DNA from 2 places in the Limosilactobacillus portuensis genome. Region 1 is predicted to be linked to the other one. Evidence: predicted binding sites of a transcription regulator. Region 1 holds the regulator's gene; the other holds the start of a gene.
What was found. Region 1 encodes CtsR, which represses protease genes until heat stress. Its sites were predicted from a motif close to TTGGTCAAAAAAGGTCAAANA; they were not measured.

Region 1 (12,908 bases):
CAGGTTTGGCAACTCGAGAACTTCTTTGATTCGGGAGTAGCTACGACGGGTACGGTGCTTACCGTATTTAACTAAATGTCCGGCCAAACTGTTCACCTCTCTAATTTATTCAGTGAGTTCAAATGTTACAATTTGGTTACAAATGAACTAAAATCATAATTTTGAGCAAAAAAAATCCAAAAACAGTTAAAAACTGCCTTTGGTTTTATTTACTGAGCCTAATGGACAATAGATCATCAGACTCATATGAGAACTCACAATTACATACTTTTATAGTATATAAGATAATTTATTAAATGTCAATAGAGTTACTCAACTAATTATTTTGTTTTTGAAAGTCCACTAATAATGCAGTCTAAAATTAATTGATCACGCTGATCGTCACTAATGTTATGCCCACCAATTGGTTGGTAAGTACCAAAAATTGGCGAGATACCTGCTAAGAATAATTCAGCAGCCTCTTGTGGCAAAATATCAGGGCGCAATTCAACTTCAGGTTGCTTAAAGTACTCAGCAATCGGTTGAAGATAATTCATTGCGAGAATCATGTTCAATTTTTGTTGGGAACTCTTTGAAAGCAAACTAACTGCTTGGTGGTATTGATCGTAGATACTTACTGGGTGATGTTTCTTCAGCGCAACCGCAATTTGCCACAATTGTTCGTTAGGTGTTAGCTTATGTTTTCGCATTACCTTATTAATATCCTTACGAACCTTACTACTCAAATTAGTCATCACGTCTAGATAGAGGACTTCCTTATCGCTAAAGTGATGGTAAAGGGCCGGTTGAGTAATCCCAACTTGCTTAGCGATATCACGAGTAGAAGTTTCACCGAAGCCTTTTTGTAAGAAGAGCTTAGTTGCTGTTCTCATAATTGACTGTCGTGTTTTTTCAAGCTGTTCAGCTCTCTTCATACTTTACTATCTCCTAACATATTAATCACATTATAAATATATAATGCCACCAAAACTCTGATTTGACAAGCTTTTAAGCAAAATTATCTCCTTCCCAATCAGATATAGATAAAATAATATTTTTATTCTTATTAATTTCAATTGAACAGATGATAACAGAAATGTTTAATAATTTTCCGTAAACAAAAAGGCTTCAACGTTTGGAAAACCAATCGTTAAAGCACATTTTTAGTTTTAATTTTTCACCATTCGCTCATGGTGATCATTTTTTACTTTCAAGGTAATCTTACCTTGGTGCGCACCAACAACAACGTTATCACCAGTTTTAACATTGCCACTTAATAACGCAGTACTTAGCGGATCCTCAATCAAATCCTGCAGTGCCCGTCGTAATGGCCGAGCACCATATGCCGGATCGTAACCCTCAGTTGCAACAACATCAATCGCTGCAGGTGTAACTTTTAGATTAATCCCTTGTTCAGCAACTCGTGCTCTTAATTGGGCAACCATTAATTTAACAATTTGGTGAAGTTCGTCCTTTTGCAAGGAGTGGAAAATTACCGTTTCATCAATCCGGTTCAGAAATTCTGGACGGAAATGCAATTTTAATTGTTGGCGAATTGCAGATGCCATCGCCTGGTAGTCCTGACTAACATCACGTGCACCAAATCCGACCTCTTTCTCATCCTGAAGCTGTGTTGCACCTAAATTAGAGGTCATAATAATAATGGTATTACGAAAGTCAACTTTTCGTCCCTTAGCATCAGTCAAATAACCATCGTCAAGAACCTGAAGAAGTAAATTAAAAACATCGGGATGCGCCTTTTCTGCTTCATCTAATAGAACAACCGAATATGGGTGTTGACGAACCTTTTCGGTCAATTGACCACCTTCGTCATAACCAACATAGCCCGGAGCAACACCAATTAAACGACTAGTACTATACTTTTCCATGTATTCAGACATATCAATTCGAATCATGTTGTCTTCAGAACCAAACATTGCTGCCGCCAACGCTTTAGCTAATTCCGTTTTTCCTACCCCTGTTGGTCCAAGGAACATAAATGAACCAATCGGCCGTTGCGGATCTTTCAACCCGCTTCTTGCTCGGCGAATTGCCTTTGCAACAACTGATACAGCCTCATTTTGACCAATAACACGATTATGAAGAACCTTTTCGAGGTTAACCAATCGTTCACTCTCGCTCTTCTTAAGCTGGGTCAACGGAACACCGGTCCATTCAGCAACAATTTTTGCAACATCTTCCCCTGTTGTGTGGAGCTTTTGTCGTGTAGATTGTTGCTCAGCCTTTTTCTGTTGCTCGTCAACTTTAGCCTTCAATGTTAGCTCTTCTTGTCGGAGATTAGCTGCTTGATCAAAATCCTGATTCTCAATTGCAGCTTCTTTTTGTTGCCGGAGTTGTGCTAGCTTTGTGGTCAATGATGGTTGATGATTTCCTTTTTCTTCGGCATCAATCCGTACCATTGAGGAGGCTTCATCAATTAAATCAATCGCCTTATCCGGCAAATAACGGTCCGTGATATACCGACTTGATAACTTAACAGCCTGTTTTAATGCATCATCATCAATTTTAACATGGTGGTGTTCCTCATACTTTGGCCGCAAGCCATTCAGGATCTGCAAAGCAACATTTTCAGTCGGTTCTTCAACCTGAACAGTCGCGAACCGCCGTTCTAGTGCAGCATCAGATTCAATATACTTTTGGTATTCATCAAGAGTCGTGGCCCCAATCGTCTGCAAATCACCGCGAGCAAGCGCAGGCTTTAAAATATTTGAAGCATCGATCGCCCCTTCAGCACCACCAGCACCAATTAGGGTATGTAATTCATCAATGAAGAGGATCACATGACCATCTTTTTGAATCTCATCAATAACCTTCTTCAACCGGTCCTCAAACTCTCCACGATACTTAGTTCCAGCGACCAACGATCCCATATCAAGCATCATCAGTCGTTTTTGTGCTAAGTCTTCAGGAACCTCATTACTAGCCATTCGGCGAGCCAGTTCCTCAGCAATTGCCGTCTTTCCGACACCAGGTTCACCAATTAACACTGGATTATTCTTTGTTCGGCGACTTAAGATCTGCTCAACCCGTCGTAATTCATTGTCGCGACCAATTACGGGATCAAGTTTGCCATCCCTTGCCATTTGAGTCATATCACGTGCAAGCTTATCAAGAGTTGGCGTCTCCGATCTTCGTGCCCGTTGTCCCGGCTGTCTTCCTAACCGCTGCCGTGCTTGAATGTCTGATACACCAAGACGACGTAAGGTTACTTTACGAATTTGTCGCGGTAATACATCTAAACTCAGCAGAATCCTGGAAGAGAGGATTCCCTCATCTGAAATCAACGCAAGCAGTAAATGCTCAGTACCAATCTTTAAGGCGTTTAACTGTTGCGCTTCTTGTCCCGCTAGCGCTAATACTTGACGCGCCTTGGGAGAATATGGAAGGTAATCGGCTGGCCCCATGTCATCCATTGTCCCATAGCCAATCATCCGCTCGATTTCTTCCTGAATATCATCACTAGTAATGGAGAATTGCTCAAAAATTTTGCTAGCAATCCCCTCCCTTTCAATTGCCAACGCGAGTAATAAGTGTTCAGTACCAACGGCTTGGTGCTTAAAGTACTTTGCTTGTTCATGGGCGAGTGCCAAGACGTGTTTGGCACTTGGTGTAAACATATTATCCATTAACTGCTTTCCTCCTAGCTCTCATACCGTAAACGATTAAGCATTGAAATTAAAATTCTTGCTCTTAACTGAGCTTCAACATTACAATCATTCACATTTAGGGTTTGCTTTGACAAGGCAACTAGCATTAAGTCCCCCTCTCGCCTTGTCAGTACTTTTTCATCATAAAGCGTTCGAACAATATCGTAAGCATCACGCTCACTAATTGAATCCCCAATTGCTTGGATTAGTGAGTTTAACACATCAACATTATCAAGTAAATTAACGCGCTCAATTCGAATATAGCCGCCACCACCACGTTTACTTTGCACTAAGTATCCATGCTGAATAGTAAATCGGGTTTTAATTACATAATTAATTTGTGACGGAACAACATCAAAATGATTGGCAATTTCCGAACGACGAATTTCAATTTGAGATGACTCACCAAGGATTTGTTTCAAATACTCCTCAATAATGTCAGAAATACTTTTCTCTTCCATTCCATCACCTCCAAATTTCCTGACTAATCTTGACCAAATTTTACCACAATATTAAATCAGGAACCAGAAAACTATCTCAATAAAGAGTAAGTACTAGCAAATAATTTAAGGAAAAGACTATGACATGCTTTTCATTACCGAGATAAAATCAAGTAGCACATGGTAGATAAATAAAGCTCCTAGAGTTTGGTTTTACCTTACTCTAGGAGCTTATTTACGTTTGCAAGACCTAAATACCTTGCTCTCGCTAAATTTCAAAAAGGGGATATTTTATAGATTAATCTTCTAAGCTGAAGTCAACAACGTTCCGACCAACAACCTTGTTATCCTTCAATTCTTGGATCATGTCATTGATTTCACTTAACTTCCGAGTCTTAACAATTGGGTGAACCTTGCCTTCAGCACCAAATTGGAAACATTCAGCCAAATCTTGACGAGTACCAACTAATGAACCAGCAACGATAATTCCGTCAAGAACAGTCTTAGCAATGTTAAGCTTCATGTCACCTTGTGGAAGAGCAACGGCAACTAACTTACCATCTGGACGAAGTGAGTCAACTGCTTGGTCAAATGCTGAAGCTGAAACAGCAGTTACAACAGCAGCGTGGACACCGCCAACCTTTTCTTGGATTTGCTTATCAACATCGCCATCGTGACGGTTAATAACAATTTCAGCACCGTTTTCCTTAGCAGCTTCAAGCTTTTCAGGGTTACCATCAACGGCAATAACGTGAGCACCGAAAACATTATGAGCAAATTGAATACCCAAGTTACCAAGACCACCAGCACCAACAATAGATACCCATTGACCTGGCTTGATGTCAGCAACCTTCAATGCCTTGTACATAGTAACACCGGCACAAGTTAATGAAGTAGCTTCAACTGGATCAAGACCTTCTGGAACCTTAACAGCATAATCAGCAGGAACGATACATTGTTGTGCCATTGCACCATCAGCAGTGTAACCAGCATTCAAAACGTTCCGGCAAAGTGTTTCACGACCAGTAAGGCAGTATTCACAGTGTCCACAACCCTTGAAGAACCAAGCAATTGATACTCGATCCCCAACCTTTAAGGAAGTAACACCAGGAGCAACTTTAGATACACGACCAACACCTTCGTGACCAATAATCCGTCCTGGCTTCTTACCAAAATCACCAGCAACAACGTGCAAGTCGGTGTGACAAAGACCACAGTATTCCATGTCAACTAGAGCTTCACCTGGTTTAAGATCCCGAAGTTGAACATCCTTAACAGTAACGTAACCATCTACTGGATCGTTAATAACAGCAGCTTTCATAATCTAAAATCTCCTTTGAACTTGTTATCTTTTACACAAAATATAATAACAAATCCAATTCGTTTTTTAAAGCGCTTTTGTGAATAAATAAACAGGAAACTAATAGACCAATATTCTGTTAGTTTCCTATCAGTATGCTGAAACTAGCATCACTTAATCAATACCAATTGTGAGTATTTTAGCAAATAAATTTCGTACACTATGGCTGAATTTGTTCACCATTGTAAATTTCATAAAGTTCTTCAGCAGTTTGGCGAAGGGTTTGATAATCAATGTTATTGGTAAACAGCATCAATGTTCGTTTAGTTTTATAATCCGCAAAAAAACAACAATTATACCCCGGCTCGCTACCATTAGCCCGAATAACCGTTCCTTGAAAATAAACACCACCAAAATAAGCTTCACGCTGGCTCTTTGGTTGGTTAGCAAAGCTCTTAATAAGCTTTGGGTTACTGATTACGTCATGGTAAATAAATTTCCAATAATTTAATGGTGAGAGCAGTAGATCACCGGCACCAATTTCTGACGAAGCAGTTTGTGATAGTATCCGCCAAGTCACACCCGGTTGCATAGTCTGCAATACTTGACGCGGTTTTACCTGGTACACCATTTTTAGCTGCTGATGATTCAGCGACCTTAAAACTGTCTTTTTTATAAAGTGATAGTAGTCATCATGTGTTCGCTGACGAATAATAGCACCTAACATTTCAAAATCAATATCCTGATAATTCCAATCGTGACTAGCTGTATTCTTAAAATGGTGAAGGAAAAAACGTTCCTGACTTTTTTCATTATTTAAAGTTTTCTTCGGCAACGCACCATCATTTTGCAAACCACTTGTATGAGCCATTAACTGTTGTAATGTTATTTGGTCGCTTCCTTGAATTTGGGGATAATATTTACTTAGTGGCATCTCCCACTTTAGCTTCCCCTTCTGAACGAGCTGGTATACTGCAACCCCTGTTATCAATTTTTGTAGCGAGCCAATTGGAAATAGAGCATTAGGAGCAACAACTTGTGCTGGGTTAGTTGTAAGTTTATTCCTTAGAACTACCGGTTGATCCCGTTTCCCGTTGACTAGAATAATGCCATTGATATGGTGATCTTGAAGGTAAGTTTGTAATTCTACCTTGGTTTTCCCATCAACTTGGCTGGCGTTCACCATTTTCTGTGGACTCCAGAGAAGCACTCCTAAAATAATTACCGGTATTAATAATAAGTAGAATAATTTCCTTGTCATAAGCCGTTCCCAAAAATTAAATTGTAATCTACAAGCAAAATGTCTTTCATCAAATCATTACTACTAAAAAAGCAGGACAGAACTAACAAATTAGTTTTCCCTGCTCCTTATAATTATGATAATCGGAACTACAAGATTTGAACTTGCGACCTCTGCGTCCCGAACGTAGCGCTCTACCAAGCTGAGCTAAGTTCCGAAAAGAAAAAGCGTGACAACACTAAGTAGTGTGCCACGCTTTTAAGTAGTGCACCCAGAAGGAGTCGAACCTTCAACCTTCTGATTCGTAGTCAGACACTCTATCCAATTGCGCTATGGGTGCATAAAGAGCGGAAGACGGGATTCGAACCCGCGACCTCCACCATGGCAAGGTGATGTTCTACCACTGAACTACTTCCGCATAACTGTTCTGCAACGATAATTAATATACCACGTGTCACAGACCGATGTCAATATGATTTTGAAATAAAGTTTTTATTCCAAATGCGGATGAAGGGACTTGAACCCTTACATCTAAAAGATACAAGATCCTAAATCTTGCGCGTCTGCCAATTCCGCCACATCCGCATATGGAGGATACAGGGCTCGAACCTGTGACCTCCTGCTTGTAAGGCAGATGCTCTCCCAACTGAGCTAATCCTCCGAAAAATGATATATTCATAATGGAACTTTATTAATATATCATTATTTAAATTTAGTGTCAATAATTATTTTAAACCAAGTTCAATTAATTTTTGATCAATCATTTTCAATACTTGGCGTGCTGCTGCTTGATCCTCAACAAAGTCATACTTATCCCCATCAATTAGCATCTTAGGACTGGCATTATATTGTTGATACCAGTCACGATAGCGTTCATTAAGGTTCTTATAGTAACTATAAAGGGAGGGATCATTGGCAAGTTGCTCGTATGACCGACCACGTTTTTTTATCCGCTCCAGCATTGTTTCGAATGAAACTTGAATCGTAATTAGCAGATTAGGAGCTTTTTGATGAGGCTGTTCAGGTAATTCTTCCATCATGTTGTGCAGTAATGATGAGTAGATAGCTGATTCTGTTTCAGTTGCCCGGCCCATATCAGCATTAAGTTTAAACAACAATGCATCTTCAAAGATCGAACGGTCAAGGACATTTAGATCATTTTCAAAAGAATCTTTAATCTCATCTAATCGTCGATTTAAAAAGTAAATCTGCAGTAAAAAACCGTACTTTTTCGGGTCCTTATAAAAAAGTGGCAAAATCTTATTATCATCAACAGATTCATAAAATGCTTGGCTATTCAAATGATCGGCCAGCAATCCAGTTAAGCTTGTCTTCCCGGCACCAATTGTCCCTGCGAGTGCAATCATTAAATGCTTCTCCCCCTTTAATTTATAAAAAACAACTTTACCATTCTACCATTGAACAGTAAAAAAAAGAAGATACTGAATCGGAAGTCTTTTTCCTAACTTTAAAGAGGATCCCTATACCTAAATTTCCTCGGTATAAGGATCCTCTTCTAATTTTAATTAATTTTGCTCTGGATCATACTTTTCCCCTTTAGTCTGCCGGGAAAGATCTACCTTTTTCAACGGAATAATATGAGTCTTATAGCGAATCTTGTAGTAGAAGAACAAAATTAAGAATAACGGCACACTCATGTATGTAATCAAAATATTTGACCAGTCAAGCTTTGCAAAGGCCTCAACATTCTGTCCACAAATAACAATTGTACAAAGAACGAACGCAAAAATTGGCCCAAAAGGATACAGAGTTGCGTGATATTTAAGTTCACTTACAGAATGACCTTGAGCAGTATAAGCTTTCCGGAACCGGTAATGCGAAATGGCAATTCCTAACCAGGCAATAAAGCCACAAAGTCCAGAAGCATCTGTTAAGTAAAGGTAAGCTTGAGGAACAATAAACTGAGTTGCAAATGCTAGTGTTGAAACAACCATCGTTCCAATTAGCGCATAAATCGGTATCCCACGACGGTTAACATAGCCAAAGAATCGCCATGCATAACCTTCGCGAGCCTGTGAGTAAAGCATCCGGGTTGAAGCATATAAACCAGAGTTAGCAGCAGAAACAACCGCAGTTAAGATAACCGCATTCATGATACTGGCAGCTACTGCTAAGCCAGCCCGCTTAAAAATAATTGTAAATGGACTCATTGTAATATTAGTAACATCCGAATTTAACAAGTTCTTATCTGTATATGGTAGGATACATGCAATTACAAAAATGGCAAAGATATAGAAAAGAAGAATTCGCCAGAAAGTTGAATGAATTGCCTTTGAAATTGACTTTTCAGGAGTAGCAGCCTCCCCAGCAGTAATCCCAACTAATTCTGTCCCCTGGAAAGAGAAACCAGCAACCAGAAATACACTAATAATTGCTGGAATTCCACCAACAAATGGTGCTTTCTTGTAGTGAAAATTACTAAAGCCAACAGGTTGACCGCCCATAATTCCCAGAATGATTGCAACTCCGACAATTAAGAAAACGATCACGGTAATTACCTTAATTAAAGCTAACCAATACTCTGTTTCACCGTACGAGCGAACTGATAAATAGTTGATAAGGAAAACTAAAACTAAGACGATCGTACTAAATACCCAGCTAGGAACATGCGGTAACCAGAAATTCATTACAATTCCTGCACTGGTTACGTCAACCGGAATTGTAATCGCCCAGTTAAACCAATAATTCCATCCCATTGCAAATCCCAATGCAGGATCAACAAACTTTGATGAAAATGCAGAAAACGAACCAGTAAGTGGCATATACGTTGACATTTCACCAAGACTAGTCATTAAGAAGTAGACCATAATCCCCATGATTCCGTATGCCACTAAAGCCCCACCTGGTCCAGCAGTTGAAATTGCCGAACCACTGGTGATAAATAGACCAGTACCAATCGTTCCGCCAAGAGCAATCATCGCCAGGTGACGTGTTTTAAGCGTCCTTTTTATCTGTCCCTGACCATTACCCGTGTCTTCTGTCATCTTAAATTCCTCCCGTAAATATCTGAGCGACTTATTCAATAAAAAAGAGTCTTCCAACAAGGCAACCTCATTAGAAGACCCAAAATTTATCATTGAATCGTTCAGCGAAGCGCCCCGCGATTTATCGCGACAGTCCATGACTTCTTCAATCATGACCCAATACCACCCAGAATAAGCTAGGCAATATTTCGGCATTCTTTCCTTTCAAAACCACTCCGGAACTTATTTTCCTAATAGTTAATACTGATAAAGAATGCAACCTCTTCATTTCGATAATATTATACTCTCATCATTTAATAACGCAAGACATCATCGTGTGTCTTACCGCTTCCAGAGTTCGATCATCCCTGGAGTTGTAGTAGTACGAATAAAATTACACCGTTTTAAAACACCAATTGATGAAGAATTATTACCCTTTACCTCTGCAATCACCGTAATCTGGGAATGACTTAACCGATTACAAACGGCATTTAACCCTTCTGTCATGTATCCTTGATGCTGTTCCTGCGGAAGAAGCAGGTAGCCAACTTCATATTGTCCAGTAAGAGTAAACCCCGTTTTATCGTAAGAATGAAGAAGGATTATCAAGCCGAGTAACCTTTGCCTGCTCCTTTCCCTTATTTGCAGTAGGCATTCCGTTTGGGCAAGCATTCTTAAAGTAACTAGATCAACTTTTCCAACTGTAACTAACCCTGCCTGCTGAAATAATGATTGGTATTTTAGTAGCGGTGTTAATTCGGTAATATTTTGTTGGCGAACTCTCTCAATACTAAGACGTTTCGTTTTAATTTCCATTAAATAAGCCATCCATTTCCCGGGAAATAAAAAACGCAAACAAATCAAAAATGATCCTTTGCGTTTCCCTATTAATAAATTGAGTTACTAAAGATTTTTAGCTCTTGTAGTTTAGGTGCCCAGGCAACGTATAACCATTCAGCAACTTGGAGCCAAGCATATGCCAAAACCATTGCTGCAATCGTATCTACAGGCCAGTGAGCATATAAGTATACCCGTGAAACCGCCAAGAAGAAAATTGCAAAAATTAATAATAACTGACAGATTGTCCGGACAGCTGCCTTTTGAATTATTGGGATTACCACAAGAAAAAGAATCCCGGCAACCAGAAACAATCCAAGAGTGTGGCCACTTGGAAAACTATAACCATCATCAGCTGCTAAATGTTGCGCTGGCCGTGCCCGTTTTACAAAATGCTTAACCAGCGTTCCTACGACATCCCCACCAATAATTGTACAAATTGCCCATACTGCAGGAATGCGGTAATTTCTCAGCCATAGGACAATTGCAATAATTAGAACCCATAGCAAGTCAAGCTTCGGGCTTGCTAAAAAGGAAATTAAGGTCATCAGGGCATGGAACCAGCCAATATTTTCAAGGCGTTGACTAGTAAATAACGATTGAAAAACCGCATCCATTGTGGTTCCGATCGTTGAATTGAACTTAATCATTAGCATCAAAATAATAAAAACGATCCCACTAATTGTAAATCGTTTCCACCGTTGATTATCTGGAACAATTAACATTATCTTTCTCCTATCATCAATTAAACATTAATTTAGAGTATACCATACCCCTAGCTTTTTGATTTTGAAGTTTTTGCTAAAGTGATATGCAAGTATTTTACCGCTCGAATTAACAGTTCGCCAAGCCCAAAGCCAAGAGTAATCGCCCCGGCAATTACAATAACTTGATAAAGATATATTGTTGCTAATTGATAGTCACCAATTGCAAAATTACGGACAAGTTTATAGGCCTGTCCCCCTGGAACAAACGGGACTAAAGCCGGAACATTAAATACAATCATCGGCATTTTCAGATGACGAGCGGCAACCATACTAAAGAGGGAAATTAACACGGCAGCAATAAGGTTACTAATTGCCAAGCCAGTATGCTGATGGTAATACATTATCCAATAGATAACCCAGACACCGCCACCAATAATTCCAGCCGTATTATACGCCCGTAACGGGATATGCAATAAAATACCGAAGCAGACGGTAGATATATATGAAAGAACAAATTGTATGAATAAGTTTTCCCAGTTCATTCGCTTCTCCTAACTAAAACGCATGATGATTACAATTGCACTACCAATCGCTACCGCAGTTAATATTGCTTCAATTCCACGAGTTGGGCCACTAATGAGATTACCAGAAACAAGGTCGCGAGCAGCGTTGGTTAGAGGAATTCCTGGTACTAGTGGCATTACACCGCCAATAATGATTGAATTGGCATTTTGGGTCCACCCAAGTTTAACGGTTAAGATTGCCAAACCACCAATCACCAATGACGCACAAAATTCACCAAGATACTGAATCTTAAATTTACGGACAACAAACGAAAACACAGCATAGCCTAAGCCGCCAATGATAAATGCCGCCCACCAGTCAACAACATCCCCAGTAAAAACAATCATCAAGGCAGCACTTAAAACTGCCGCTGCAAAAGCCTCTAATGGGTTTTGCCACCATTCAGTCATCTGCCGTTCAATTGACTTTAATTGAGCGTGAGCCTCGGGTAATTCAATTAGCCCGCTTGCTAATTCACGAGAAACTTCATTCACTGCCGCAACTTTACTAAGATCGTTTTTTCGGCGTCGAATGTCAGCAACCTGCGAATTAGGGAGATCATCACTACTCGCAACAATCCCGGTTAACGTTGTGAAAGCTTGAAATTTTCTCAAACCAGCATTTTTTGCCATTCGATCTAGGGTATCGTTGACCCGTTCCATATTTGAACCATTCTCAACAAGCAATCTCCCCGCTAGAACACAGGTCCGTAACGCAAGGATTCGTCGTTCTTCTGTTAGCATTAATATTTTTCCTCCCGATGTTCCTAGTTCATGTTTCATCTCTGTAAGATGCTGGTGTGCCATCTTTCTAGCACTAAAGTAGCAAAAAAGACCGAGGTAGTTCTCGGCCCTTTATGTCATTATTTGTCTGAATTCCCGGCCTTAATAAAGATGTTGTGCGATGCCTTATACGAAACATTTAGCGGAGTGTCTTCACCATCTTTTTCAATAACTAATGGCCCTTCAAACGGCTCGTGGCGAATTACCTTAATGGTATCATTTGGCCGGAGCTTTAACTCTTCCAGGTATGTTAATAATTCATGATTATCTAAGAACCGCTCAAGCTGAACTGTCTCACCATCACTTGCATCAGCCAGCAGGCGGTGTGAAACATCAGGAAACTGTCCACTCGCTGATGGAATAACCCCACCATGAGGACATGCCTGCGGGTGTTGTAAAAAGTTATC
Region 2 (12,908 bases), 870 kb from region 1:
CAATTCCAACATTAGATGCGTGCTTCCGGTGAGCAGTACCGAATGCATCGTTAACATAAACGTCACCCAAGGAAGCCCAGTACTTACCTAATTCAGGATCATTACCAGATTCACGCTTTACGTATTCGCCATTCTTAACATCTTCATAACGAGTGTTTTGAACAAGCAATACTTCGCCATCCTTAAGTTCGTTAATAGCATCTTCTAGTTCCTTACCTTCAGTAACTGGAACAAACTTAACGGGCTTATCAAGTAATTCAGAAAGACGTTCAGCAACAGCCTTTAAAGACTTAGCAGGCTTGTCTTCTTCTTTCTTAATTCGACCAAGGTGTGAGAACAGAATAGCCTTACCACCATGTTCGATAACGTACTTAATAGTTGGTAAAGCGGCAACGATTCGGTTATCATCTTCAACCTTAGTACCGTCATCACTAATTGGAACGTTAAAGTCAACCCGCATTAAAACTTTTTTACCGTTTAATGGTAAATCTTCAACAGTTAATTTTGCCATAAATTATGTTTCCTCCTTCTTTGTTAAGAAAAAGGGTGGTTGGAGTCTCCTCCTCCCACCTTTTTTATGTCGCTAATATTTCAGCATTCCGGATTAAAGGTTTGCAAAGTGAAGCAAAGTCCGGATCATGTTGCAAGTGAAACCATTTTCGTTGTCGTACCATGCAACAGTCTTAACTAATTGAGTACCATCTTCGCCTTCCATAATTTCGGTTTGTGATGGGTCAAATACAGAACCAAAAGTAGAACCAATAATATCAGTTGAAACGATTGGGTCATCAGTGTAACCGAATGCTGGGTTATCCTTGGCAGCTTCCTTCATAGCGTTGTTAACATCATCAACAGAAACCTTCTTGTTCATGATAGTAACAAGTTCAGTTAATGAACCATCAGGAACAGCAACACGTTGTGCGTGACCTGAAAGCTTACCATTCAATTCAGGAATAACAAGACCGATAGCCTTAGCAGCACCACTTGAGTGAGGAATAGTGTTAACAGCAGCAGCACGGTTGTTACGGAACTTCTTGCCACGTGGTTGGTCAAGAACAGCTTGGCTACCAGTGTAAGCGTGAACAGTAGTCATAGTACCAACCTTGATACCGAAGTTCTTGTTCAACCAGTATGCCATTGGTGCAAGACAACTAGTTGTGCATGAACCAGCTGAAACAATCTTGTCATCAGCCTTCAAAGTATCCAAGTTAACACCAGGAACAACAGTTGGAATGTTACCAGCAGGAGCAGAAATAAGAACACGCTTTGCGCCGGCATCCAAGTGAGCTTGTGACTTTTCTGCAGAAGTGTAGAAACCAGTACATTCAAGGACAAAGTCAACACCGTCGTTCTTTACCCAAGGAATGTTACGTGCGTCACGTTCTGCGTATACAGGGTATTCCTTACCATCAACAACGATACCCTTGTCAGTTGATGAAACTTCGCCATCAAAACGACCTTGGGTTGAGTCGTACTTAAGTAAGTAAGCCAACATTTCTGGTGAAGTCAAATCGTTGATAGCAACAACTTCAATATCATCAGTGTTGAGTTCGTGAATACGACGGAATGCCAAACGACCAATACGGCCGAAACCATTAATACCAATCTTTACAGTCATACTGCAATTTCCTCCTTTAGGAAAAACATAATTAGTGTCTTTGCTAATTCAATCACATTCATACAATACTAACCACATCTAAGCAGTATTAAGCATCTACCAGATCATGACTTAGCAATTACAACCTTACGGTATTAATAATACTCATATTTCACTAACTTGTCTATCCAATTAGCCTGAAAAGTTTTATTTTTCTTGTGAAAACGTTATCATTATTAAAAATAAAAATTTATTGTTGCAATTATAGTTAAAGTAAGATAATATAATATTTGTTGACGCGCCCTTAGTGTAATGGATCGCACGTGAGATTCCGGTTCTCGAGATCCGAGTTCGACTCTCGGGGGGCGCATTTTTTATAAGGAGACTAGCAAAATTTGTTAGTCTCCTTTTTTAGTAATATTTAATATAGAGGGAAACTGGGAATTAACCCATTTAAGAGCCTGATGGGCTAACCTAGAACGACGAATGATGATAAACTCATCAGAGTCGTTCGTAGCCGAATAGGCTTGCTCCGCTGTGTTAGACTCGAAGGCTCGGGTTACGAAATGAAGTGAGCCTATTTGGATTCTCGCGATTAGACTCAGTAGTTTCGAAAATTGCTGGTAATAGTTAAGAAGCCGAGAAAAAACGTCTTGTTTTTTCTCGGCTTCTTAACTATTGTTTAATGATTTCATCAATATTTATCGTCCTATGCTAGTCAGTCTTTCCTCTAAGAAAGTTAACTTCCGGTTGATCCCTATTATTAAATAAAGTAAATAAAAAAGTTGACTAAAATAGATTCAGTCAACCATTACGATATTAAACTACTTTTCTTCAGCTGGCTTTTCCTTAGCCCACTTACGAATAGCTTCAATCTTCTTTTCCTTTAATGCTCGCTTGTACTTAGGAGCAATTGGCCGACGACCTTGAACGCCGTATGGGTGTGCTTTACGCATAGCAAATGCCTCCTTATATATTAAACGTAAATTAATTAACGTTCCAATTATACCGGGCATGGATTTAAAAAGCAACCCTTCATAAGATGCTATCTCTTGTCAGGATTATCATAGCAGCATTTGCTAAAGTAAAAAAATTTCTTCAAATTAAACTATACCAATTTAATAATATCTTTAACAAAATTAATAAGCAAAAGAACTTACAAAGTATACCAATAGGAGGTACTATATAGTCGTAAACAAAAAAGGGCCAATTAAAAGTCCCAATATATGAAAACGAGGTAATTTATTATGACTAAAGATACATTCAAAGCATTCATTAAATTTAACAACACCGACTGGACAACCCTTGATAAAGAATCAGCTGCTACTGAACTCAGTTTGATTGCTAAGGATCTTCACTAAATTAAATTAATACCAACTATGCTATACGGCTCATTATTTCCTCTCCCCCTATCATTAATGATGCTTAGCCGTATAAACACCACGAATTGACCATAATAAAATAATGAGACCGTTAAACTCCCAGTCTCATTTTATTTTTCACGACAAATCATTTGACCTTTTTTGACCAAACGAGTATAGTATTCACATAAGTTAGCAATTAATGCTAACAAGTGCTAAAAATAAGGGAGGCTAATCGACTATGAATTTAGTTCCTACTGTTATTGAGCAATCATCTCGTGGTGAACGTGCTTATGACATTTATTCACGGCTTCTAAAGGATCGGATCATCATGCTATCTGGTCCAATTGAAGACGATATGGCTAATTCAATCGTTGCGCAACTTCTTTTCCTAGATGCGCAAGATTCAACAAAAGATATTTACCTTTACATCAACTCTCCAGGTGGTGTGGTTACATCTGGAATGGCAATTTACGATACCATGAACTTCATCAAGTCTGATGTTCAAACTATTGTTATCGGAATGGCCGCTTCCATGGCTAGCGTCTTAGTATCTTCGGGTGCTAAGGGTAAGCGGTTTGGTTTACCACATTCACAAGTCTTGATTCACCAACCATCTGGTGGTGCCCAAGGCCAACAAACCGAAATTGAAATTGCTGCTACTGAAATTCTGAAGACACGAAAGATGATTAACGAAATTCTGGCCAAGAATTCAGGGCAGCCAATCGAAAAGATTAATCGTGATACCGAACGTGATCACTACTTAACTGCTCAAGAAGCTGTTGATTATGGTTTGCTTGATGGAATTATGGAAAACAATTCTAAGTTAAAGTAACTAATGATCAAAAATAAGCTGAAGGAAAATTTCCTTCAGCTTATTTTCGTTTAAACTTTCTTATTTAGTCAATGCTCTGGTTCGCAGCTCATCCGCATACGCGTTTAGCTTTCGCAAGCGATGATTGACACCAGACTTCGAAATTGGACCACCAGGAACTAATTCTCCTAATTCTTTTAAACTGACTTCCTGGTGAGCAAGCCGCGTTTCAGCAATCTCGCGTAACTTATCTGGCAAGCTTTCTAAGCCGACACTTGCTTCAATGAGCTTAATATTTTCGATCTGTTTAGTTGAGGCATTAGCGATCTTATTCATATTTGCATTCTCACAGTTAACGAGACGATTAACCGAATTACGCATATCGCGAACAATTCGAATGTTTTCAAATTGCAGCATCGAATTAGTTGCGCCAATTAGCGACATAAAGTTAGCAATTTTCTCAGCTTCTTTAAGATAAACAATGTACCCGCTTCGTCGAGCAGTTGTTTGCGCATTTAAGCCAAACTTATTCATCATTCGAGCAATCATCTCATTATGTTCTTCATAGAGAGAATAAATTTCTAAATGATATCGAGAAGTTTCGGGATTATTTACAGAACCACCAGCTAAAAATGCACCACGTAAATATGAACGAACCATCCATTCATCCTTTAACAGCTCAACAGGAACCTGTTCCTTGATTTGCATCCCTTGTAAGATTTGTAAATCATCCAAAACACGTTCTGCAGAATAACGCAAACGAACAATATACTGATTATTTTTCTTTAGTTTCATCTTCCGCCGAACAACAATTTCACTTTCAACGTGATAGAAGTCTTTTAGCAATGAATAAATTCGTCGAGCAATGGCAGGATTTTCAGTTTGAATATTCAATACTAGGTGATGATTACTAATTCCGATTGAGCCATTCATCCTGATTAAAGCCATTAGTTCCGCTTTAGCATTATCACGATGAACCTTAATTGCCGTTAACTCTTTTTTTACTTCGCTAGCATAGGACAATGCTAGTCACCCCCTAATCATGAACTTCATGGAGGCGATTCATTAACTCATTAACAACCTTATCACGGTCATGAAATGCTCCATTATCCTTTAGCTGTAAGAAGTTGGAACTAATAACTCGGCATCCCTGCTTCCGGAGCCCCTGAAAATCATGTCCCACAGGCTGGGAAATTTCGTTCCATTCCTTAAAGTCAATATAATTATCGGGAACTGGCTGAATATTAACCAATACGGTATCAATAAAGTCTTTCCCAAGGTGACGGTTAAGTACCCGAACATGATCGGCATCAGTAAAGTGATCGGTTTCTCCCTTTTGCGTCATAATATTACAAATATAGACTACTTCTGCCCTACTTCTGCATACAGCCTGGGCAACATTGCGAATCATCAAATTTGGCAGAATACTTGTAAACAGACTACCCGGTCCCAAAACAATTTGATCTGCATTTTCAATTGCCTTAATAACCTCAGGAACCGCTTTTGCTTTATGACCGTCATCATCATTTGATGGCGTTACCCAGACACGTTTAATCTGCTTATGGGCCTTAGTAATTTCTGACTCACCACTAATTGTCGAGCCATCCATAAATTCAGCATTCAATGTTAATGGTTCATCAGAAACAGGGAAAACGTGTCCCCGAATCTCCATCATCTCTGAAAGTTCCTGAACTGCATCAAAAATGTCACCCTGCATTTCTGAAAGTGCGGAAATAATAAGGTTGCCAATGGCATGGCCTGCTAAAAATTGGTCAGTCGTTTTGAAACGGTACTGGAAGATTTCTTTCTGTAATTTTGGTAATTCAGAGAGAGCAACCAGAACATTTCGAATATCACCAGGCGGGACCACATTAATATAATCTCGTAGGATTCCCGATGAACCACCATCATCCGCAACGGTAACTACCGCTGTAATATCAGCATTTTGATCGCGTAACCCACGAAGGATAACTGGAAGACCAGTTCCACCCCCGATCACAACGATCTTTGGCTTATGAAACATATAATCCTTCCTCTACTTCTTTATTTTGCCTTATCGACGTCCCGATGGTGAATATTAACTTGATAACCATCAGCTTTTAAATCAGTTGCAATCTTATTTGCAATAGTAACGGAACGGTGTTGCCCTCCAGTACAGCCAATTGCAATCGTTAGACTACTTTTCCCTTCATGAATATAGCCTGGCATTGCCGTTTCTAATAATGACCTTAAATGAGCATAAAATTCCTTTGCTAACGGGCTTTTCATCACGTATTCCTGGACGGCAGCATCATTACCTGTCAAATGTTTAAGCTCTGGAACGTAAAAGGGGTTAGGGAGAAAACGAACGTCAAGCACAATGTCAGCATCTAACGGCAATCCATACTTAAAGCCAAACGACATTACTTCAATATAGAAATTGCTTCCCTCACCATGACCAAAGATTTTATTGAGTCTTAGTTTAAGGTTTCGTGGCGTCAAAGAAGTAGTATCAATCCGAATGTCTGCCTCACTTTTAAGATTATTCAGTAGTTTTCGCTCAGCCGTCACTCCGTCCAATAACCGACCATGAGGTGATAGTGGGTGTGAACGACGTGTTTCCTTATAACGAGAAATCAATTTATCATCGGCGGCATCGAGGAAAAGTAAACTAACCTCAAGATCTTCACGTCTTTTCAATTGTCGAATACTTGGCAGCACTTGATCATAGAATCTCTGGGAACGAGAATCCATTACCATAGCTACCTTATTAAACTGACTCGCTTTTTCCATCACATCGACAAATTTTTCTGCCAAGTTAGGAAGCATATTATCGAACACGAAGTAGCCTAAGTCTTCAAGACTATGAACAGCAACGGTTTTCCCGGCACCGCTCATTCCGGTAATAATTACCACTCGCATCTTCTCTACCATGTTCTCCCCCTCTTTTCTACACTTATACCTAATCATTGTATCACAACAATCCGGGCGTGTCTTTTAATAACTAAAACTAAAGCAGGTCTTATTATTTTTCAGGAAATGCTAGTTAATACTTAAAAGACACAGAAAAAGCTTCAAAGCTCGCCAATCTCGAACTCTGAAGCCTTCTTGAACCATTTTCCAAGGAATCGCTATGCGTTAGTAATGGATCCCTTCCCTAGGTTATTTAGAAACTTTAATGTTGCTTTTTCTCTTCAAGTGCCTTATCCCGTTCTAGCATCTTCTTCAGATATTGTCCGGTATAACTTTCCTTAACCTTTGCAACCTCTTCAGGAGTTCCAGTAGCAACAATATAACCACCCGCTTCTCCTCCCTCGGGGCCAAGATCAATTAGCCAATCAGCTGATTTGACAACATCAAGATCATGTTCAATTACCAGGACGGTGTTTCCAGTATCAACTAATCGCTGTAAAACCGCCAGCAAGCGTTTAATATCATCCATGTGTAGTCCAGTGGTAGGTTCATCAAGAATATAAAAGCTTTTACCTCGTGATTGACGATGGAGTTCGGCAGCAAGTTTCATTCTCTGGGCTTCACCACCTGAAAGTGTAGTAGCTGGTTGACCTAGAGTTACGTAACCTAAACCAACATCTTCAATTGTTTGCAGTTTTCGCTTAATTTTTGGAATTGCACTAAAGAATTTCAAGGCTTCAGAAACGGTCATGTTCAGAACCTGTGAAATATTCTTTCCCTTATATTCAACTTCAAGGGTTTCTGAATTATAACGTGTTCCATGACAGACTTCACACGGAACGTAAACATCTGGTAAGAAGTTCATCTCGATCTTAATAATTCCGTCACCATGGCAAGCTTCACAACGACCACCCTTTACGTTAAAACTAAAACGTCCCTTATTATAGCCGCGCATCTTTGCCTGATTTGTTTGAGCAAAAAGCTCGCGAATATCATCAAAGACACCAGTATATGTAGCAGGATTACTCCGTGGTGTTCGCCCAATTGGCGATTGATCAATATCAATTACCTTCTCGATATTTTTAATTCCACTAATTGATTTATACTTGCCTGGCTTAGCAGAATTATTGTTCAACTTCTGTGCCAGGATTCGTTTCAAAATCACATTAACTAAAGTTGATTTCCCAGAACCAGAAACACCAGTTACGCAGATAAACTTACCAAGAGGAAAATCAACATTAATGTTCTTTAAGTTATTTTCAGCAGCGCCCTTAAGAATAATGTGTTTTCCATTACCCTCCCGGCGTTCTTTAGGAACCTCAATCATCTTTTTACCAGAAAGATACTGGCCTGTTAGTGATTTTCTGGAACGCATAATTTGTTTTGGTGTCCCAGCAGCCATTACCTTTCCACCATTAGCTCCTGCTCCCGGACCGATATCCACAATATAGTCTGCAGCCCGCATGGTATCTTCATCGTGTTCAACCACAATCAAGGTATTCCCAAGATCACGCATCGCTTTAAGGGAAGAAATTAGTCGATCATTATCCCGCTGGTGTAAGCCAATTGATGGTTCATCAAGGACGTACATAACCCCAGAAAGATTTGAGCCAATTTGTGTTGCCAAACGGATTCGTTGAGCTTCACCACCGGAGAGCGTTCGTGCAGAGCGACTTAATGTTAAGTATTCAACACCAACATTTTTCATAAATGTCAGCCGATCTAAAATCTCTTTCAAAATTGGCCGGGCAATTTTTTCTTGTTGTTCAGAGAATTGAACACCTTCAAAGAACGTAATAGCCTTACTAATTGGCAATTCAGAAACTTCACCAATATTTTGACCGTTAATTTTAACTGCTAACGCCCGTTGGTTAAGCCGGTAACCGTGACAAGCCGGACAAGGCAGTTCTGTCATGTACTTTCGCATTTGTTCTCGAGTAAAGTCAGAATTGGTTTCCTTGTACCGACGCTTAATATTATTAATAACTCCCTCAAACGGCACATCAACATCCCGGACTCCACCAAAGTCATTTTCGTAGTGGAAATGGAATGTCTGATCGCCGTTACCATACAGGACCTGCTGCTGTTGCTTTTTGGAAAGTTTATTAAATGGCGTATCCATGTTAATTCCAGCAGCTTCACAGAATTGTTCCAGTAACTGTGGATAGTATTGTGAAGAAATCGGGTTCCACGGAATCATTGCTCCCTCCCGAAGCGTTTTAGTTCGATCAGGAACCACTAGATCCACGTCAACTTCTAGCTTTGAACCCAAGCCCTCACATTCAGGACAAGCACCAATTGGAGCATTGAAAGAAAACAGTCGCGGTTCAAGCTCACCTACAGTAAATCCACAAATTGGGCAAGCATACTTTTCGGAAAATGGAATTGGTTCCCCACCGATCACATCTGCAATCGCGTAACCGTCACTTAACCTCAAAGCAGCTTCAAATGAATCAAACAAGCGAGAGCGAATCCCATCCTTGATAATAATCCGGTCAATGACAACATTAACCGTATGCTTCTTATTCTTATCAAGTTCTGGGACTTCATCTAGTTCATAGGTTTCACCATCTACTTGAACCCGCACAAATCCTTCCTTTTTGATCTTTTCAAAGATCTTCTTTTGGGTTCCACGCTTATCACGAACAACTGGAGAAAGAATTTGAAGTCGAGTTCGCTCAGGGAGTTCCAGTACCCGGTCAACCATCTGGTCAGGTGATTGACTGCTAATTGGAGTGTGATCGTTGGGACAAATTGGAGTTCCTACCCGTGCCCACAACAATCGCAGAAAGTCGTTAATCTCCGTGACAGTCCCTACCGTGGAACGGGGGTTATGAGATGTAGTCTTCTGGTCAATCGATATTGCGGGTGAAAGGCCATCAATTGAATCAACATCCGGTTTATCCATTTGACCTAAGAATTGACGAGCATAGGCAGATAAACTTTCCACATAGCGGCGTTGTCCCTCTGCATATAAGGTATCAAATGCTAGCGAACTCTTTCCCGAGCCGGATAGGCCAGTAATTACAACTAACTTATTCTTGGGGATTTTTACATCAATATTCTTTAAGTTATGGGCACGTGCGCCATGAATAATAATCTTATCGTTTGCCACGAATAATTCACTCCCCCTTATTTTTTACTCTGCTTTATCCTTTTAGTTTTCTTTCCTGTCATCTGTGCTTTTAATTCCATTATCGTATCACGAAGCGTTGCAGCCTGCTCAAAGTCTAACCGCTTAGCTGCCGTCCGCATTTGTTCAGTTAATTCTTCAACCATCTTTGTTTGATCATCACGGTTTAGCTTAGCAAAGTCCTTAGTAGTAAATTCTGTACTGTCAGCTTCTTTTCCGCTATCCTCAGTCTTCGTAGTTGAGGAAATAGCCTCTTGAATTGGCTTAATGATAGTCTTAGGATTGATCCCATGCTTCTTGTTGTAAGCCATTTGAATTTCCCGTCGCCGCTTTGTTTCGTCGATTGCTTTTTGCATTGAATCAGTAACTGTATCAGCATACATAATTACGGAACCATTTGCATTCCGCGCTGCTCGACCAATTGTCTGAATTAAGGAACGCTCATTCCGTAAAAAGCCTTCCTTATCCGCATCAAGAATCGCGACTAAAGATACTTCTGGAACGTCCAGCCCTTCCCGAAGAAGGTTAATTCCTACAAGAACATCGAACTTCCCTAAACGAAGATCACGAATGATTTGTGTCCGCTCTAGTGTTTTGATATCGCTATGAAGATATTTAACCTTCAGTCCAAGATCTTTAAGGTAGTCAGTAAGATCCTCTGACATTTTCTTAGTCAATGTTGTGACAAAGACTCGTTCATGTTTCTCAATCCGCTTATTAATCTCACCAACCAGATCATCAATTTGTCCCATTACCGGTCGAACCTCAATTGTTGGATCCAGCAAACCAGTTGGTCGAATAATTTGCTGAACAACGTGATCTGTTTGTGCCATTTCATATGGACCTGGGGTGGCTGACATATAAACGACTTGATTAACGTGTTTTTCAAATTCTGCTAGTTTTAATGGTCGGTTATCAAGCGCACTCGGTAATCGAAAGCCATAGTCAATCAGCATCTGCTTCCGAGCACGGTCACCATTGTACATCCCCCGAACTTGGGGCATCGTTTGGTGCGATTCATCAACTACTAGTAAGAAGTCTTTAGGGAAGAAATCCAGTAAGGTATATGGTGGCTCTCCAGGTTTGCGTCCATCCATATACCGTGAGTAATTTTCAATTCCGTTGCAATACCCCATTTCACGGAGCATTTCGATGTCATAAGTTGTCCGTTGCTGAATCCGTTCTGCCTCAAGGAGTTTTCCTTCATCAGTAAACTTTTTGACCTGTTTTTTCATATCGCTTTCGATCTGCGGAAGTGCCCGGTCCATAATCTCTTCACTTGTTAAGAAGTGCGTTGCCGGGAAGATCGAAATATGTTCCCGATCACCAATTACTTCGCCAGTAAGGGCATCAACTTCACGGATCCGGTCAATTTCATCACCAAAAAATTCAATTCGCAATGCCTTATCTTCACGTGATGCGGGGAAGACTTCAACAACGTCCCCGTGAACTCTGAATCGGCCCCGTTGAAAGTCAATATCGTTCCGTTCAAACTGAATATTAACCAATTCACGGAGTAATCGATCCCGTTCAATTTCTTGGCCAACTCGTAGTGAGACTACGTGATTATGGTACTCACTTGGATCACCAAGACCAAAAATACTAGAAACAGAGGCCACAACAATAACATCGTCTCGTTCCATTAATGAACTAGTTGCTGAATGGCGTAATTCATCAATCTCATCGTTAATTGATGCGTCCTTTTCAATGTATGTATCGCTAGAAGGAACATATGCTTCTGGCTGATAGTAATCGTAATAGGAAACAAAATATTCAACCGCATTATGTGGGAAGAATTTTTTCATTTCACTATATAATTGTCCAGCTAGCGTTTTGTTATGAGATAGAATTAATGTTGGTTTATTAACTTTTGCAATAACATTTGAAATCGTAAAAGTTTTCCCCGTTCCGGTGGCCCCTAACAGGATCTGGGCCTTTTCTCCCTTTTTGATTCCAGTAGTTAATTCCTTAATTGCTTCTGGCTGATCCCCAGTCGGCTTATAGTCTGAAACTAACTCAAAATTTTTATGAGGTTGACGATATATCACGATTAATCCTCCTCAGCACTCGAAAATGGAAGGCAACAACTCGTTCTTCATTACCTTCCGTCTTTATGATCATAAATTACCTTCTTTAGTTTATCATCAGAACATGCATTCGTCTATCAATATAAAATTTCTAAATTGTCCTACTATAAAACGATCAATATCCGTAAATTAACTTTACCTTAATCATTGTTCTCTACTATTGAATCACGACTTTGCTTGCACATATAATAGTAATGTTTAAATTTCATAAAAGGAAAGTTGGAGATCAATGTTTAGTAGTTTAAAGCAAAAGTGGGGACAGCAATTGGGGACGTTGTTTGTTGTCTTAACAATTATTTGCTTTTTAGGAACCGCAAGTCAGTTTCTCACCCACCTCCAAGAAGCAACCTGGCCCTTTATTCTTTGGTGGATTCTAAAAACGTTTGTTAGCACAGTTGTCTTATGGGTACCAATCGCCATTGGTGCTAATCAACAGCAAAAGCAATTTAACCGTCAGGCAGTTGTCCTTGCTCTCTGGATTATCGGAATTATTACCTTCACCTGGGCAAAGTTTACTACCCAACCAGTAACCACAACCGACCAGCCATCTCCCGAACTCTACGTTGTTCAACAAGTATTTATCACTTGGCTTGTCTGCAGTGGGCTATACCTTTTTGCTCACCCATTACAAAAACTGTGTCATCATTGGTCAACAATTACGCGTCGTCACTGGTTGATTAGTTTTTCATTCATTTTCTTTCTTATCAACCTGATCAGCGGTTATGATGCATTTGGATTTCATCGTGGAACAAGCCTAATCTGGTTCAGCTATCTTTTTGCCCTTGGCGACTGGTTAGCAAATGATCAACAGTGGCTGAAGAAGTGGTCAAACAACCGCTATGCCGGATTAACAATGATTAGCTTACTGGTTTCCTCACTAATTACCTGGCTCAATATGAACCATGTTGATTATAGTCCGCATAGTGATCTTACTCCCAATACGCACTATTTATTAGGAATTAACTCATACCAACCATTTCTTCTCCTCACTTGTTTACTGATGACTGCATGGTTCTTACGAGCA

Region 2: the regulator CtsR is predicted to act here: its motif matches at 3,108-3,128, upstream of clpP (ATP-dependent Clp endopeptidase proteolytic subunit ClpP).

What each region holds. Positions count from the first base shown of each region.
Region 1 covers NZ_CP117296.1:295,361-308,268, reverse strand. Annotated here, with positions in the region: gene rpoB (DNA-directed RNA polymerase subunit beta) at 1-96, opposite strand, end outside; gene PRK60_RS01380 (TetR/AcrR family transcriptional regulator) at 321-914, opposite strand; gene PRK60_RS01375 (ATP-dependent Clp protease ATP-binding subunit) at 1,149-3,626, opposite strand; gene PRK60_RS01370 (CtsR family transcriptional regulator) at 3,641-4,108, opposite strand; gene adhP (alcohol dehydrogenase AdhP) at 4,386-5,408, opposite strand; gene PRK60_RS01360 (serine hydrolase domain-containing protein) at 5,608-6,573, opposite strand; tRNA gene PRK60_RS01355 (tRNA-Pro) at 6,771-6,844, opposite strand; tRNA gene PRK60_RS01350 (tRNA-Arg) at 6,894-6,967, opposite strand; tRNA gene PRK60_RS01345 (tRNA-Gly) at 6,974-7,045, opposite strand; tRNA gene PRK60_RS01340 (tRNA-Leu) at 7,130-7,212, opposite strand; tRNA gene PRK60_RS01335 (tRNA-Val) at 7,216-7,288, opposite strand; gene PRK60_RS01330 (deoxynucleoside kinase) at 7,353-7,994, opposite strand; gene PRK60_RS01325 (amino acid permease) at 8,154-9,632, opposite strand; lysine riboswitch at 9,732-9,905, opposite strand; gene PRK60_RS01320 (GNAT family N-acetyltransferase) at 9,954-10,427, opposite strand; gene PRK60_RS01315 (phosphatase PAP2 family protein) at 10,499-11,173, opposite strand; gene PRK60_RS01310 (threonine/serine exporter family protein) at 11,224-11,697, opposite strand; gene PRK60_RS01305 (threonine/serine exporter family protein) at 11,707-12,462, opposite strand; gene PRK60_RS01300 (metal-dependent transcriptional regulator) at 12,582-12,908, opposite strand, start outside.
Region 2 covers NZ_CP117296.1:1,358,062-1,370,969, forward strand. Annotated here, with positions in the region: gene PRK60_RS07005 (phosphoglycerate kinase) at 1-511, opposite strand, end outside; gene gap (type I glyceraldehyde-3-phosphate dehydrogenase) at 605-1,618, opposite strand; gene PRK60_RS07015 (hypothetical protein) at 2,422-2,553, opposite strand; gene clpP (ATP-dependent Clp endopeptidase proteolytic subunit ClpP) at 3,200-3,793, shown strand; gene whiA (DNA-binding protein WhiA) at 3,854-4,795, opposite strand; gene PRK60_RS07030 (gluconeogenesis factor YvcK family protein) at 4,809-5,795, opposite strand; gene rapZ (RNase adapter RapZ) at 5,816-6,685, opposite strand; gene uvrA (excinuclease ABC subunit UvrA) at 6,927-9,779, opposite strand; gene uvrB (excinuclease ABC subunit UvrB) at 9,797-11,845, opposite strand; gene PRK60_RS07050 (LTA synthase family protein) at 12,114-12,908, shown strand, end outside.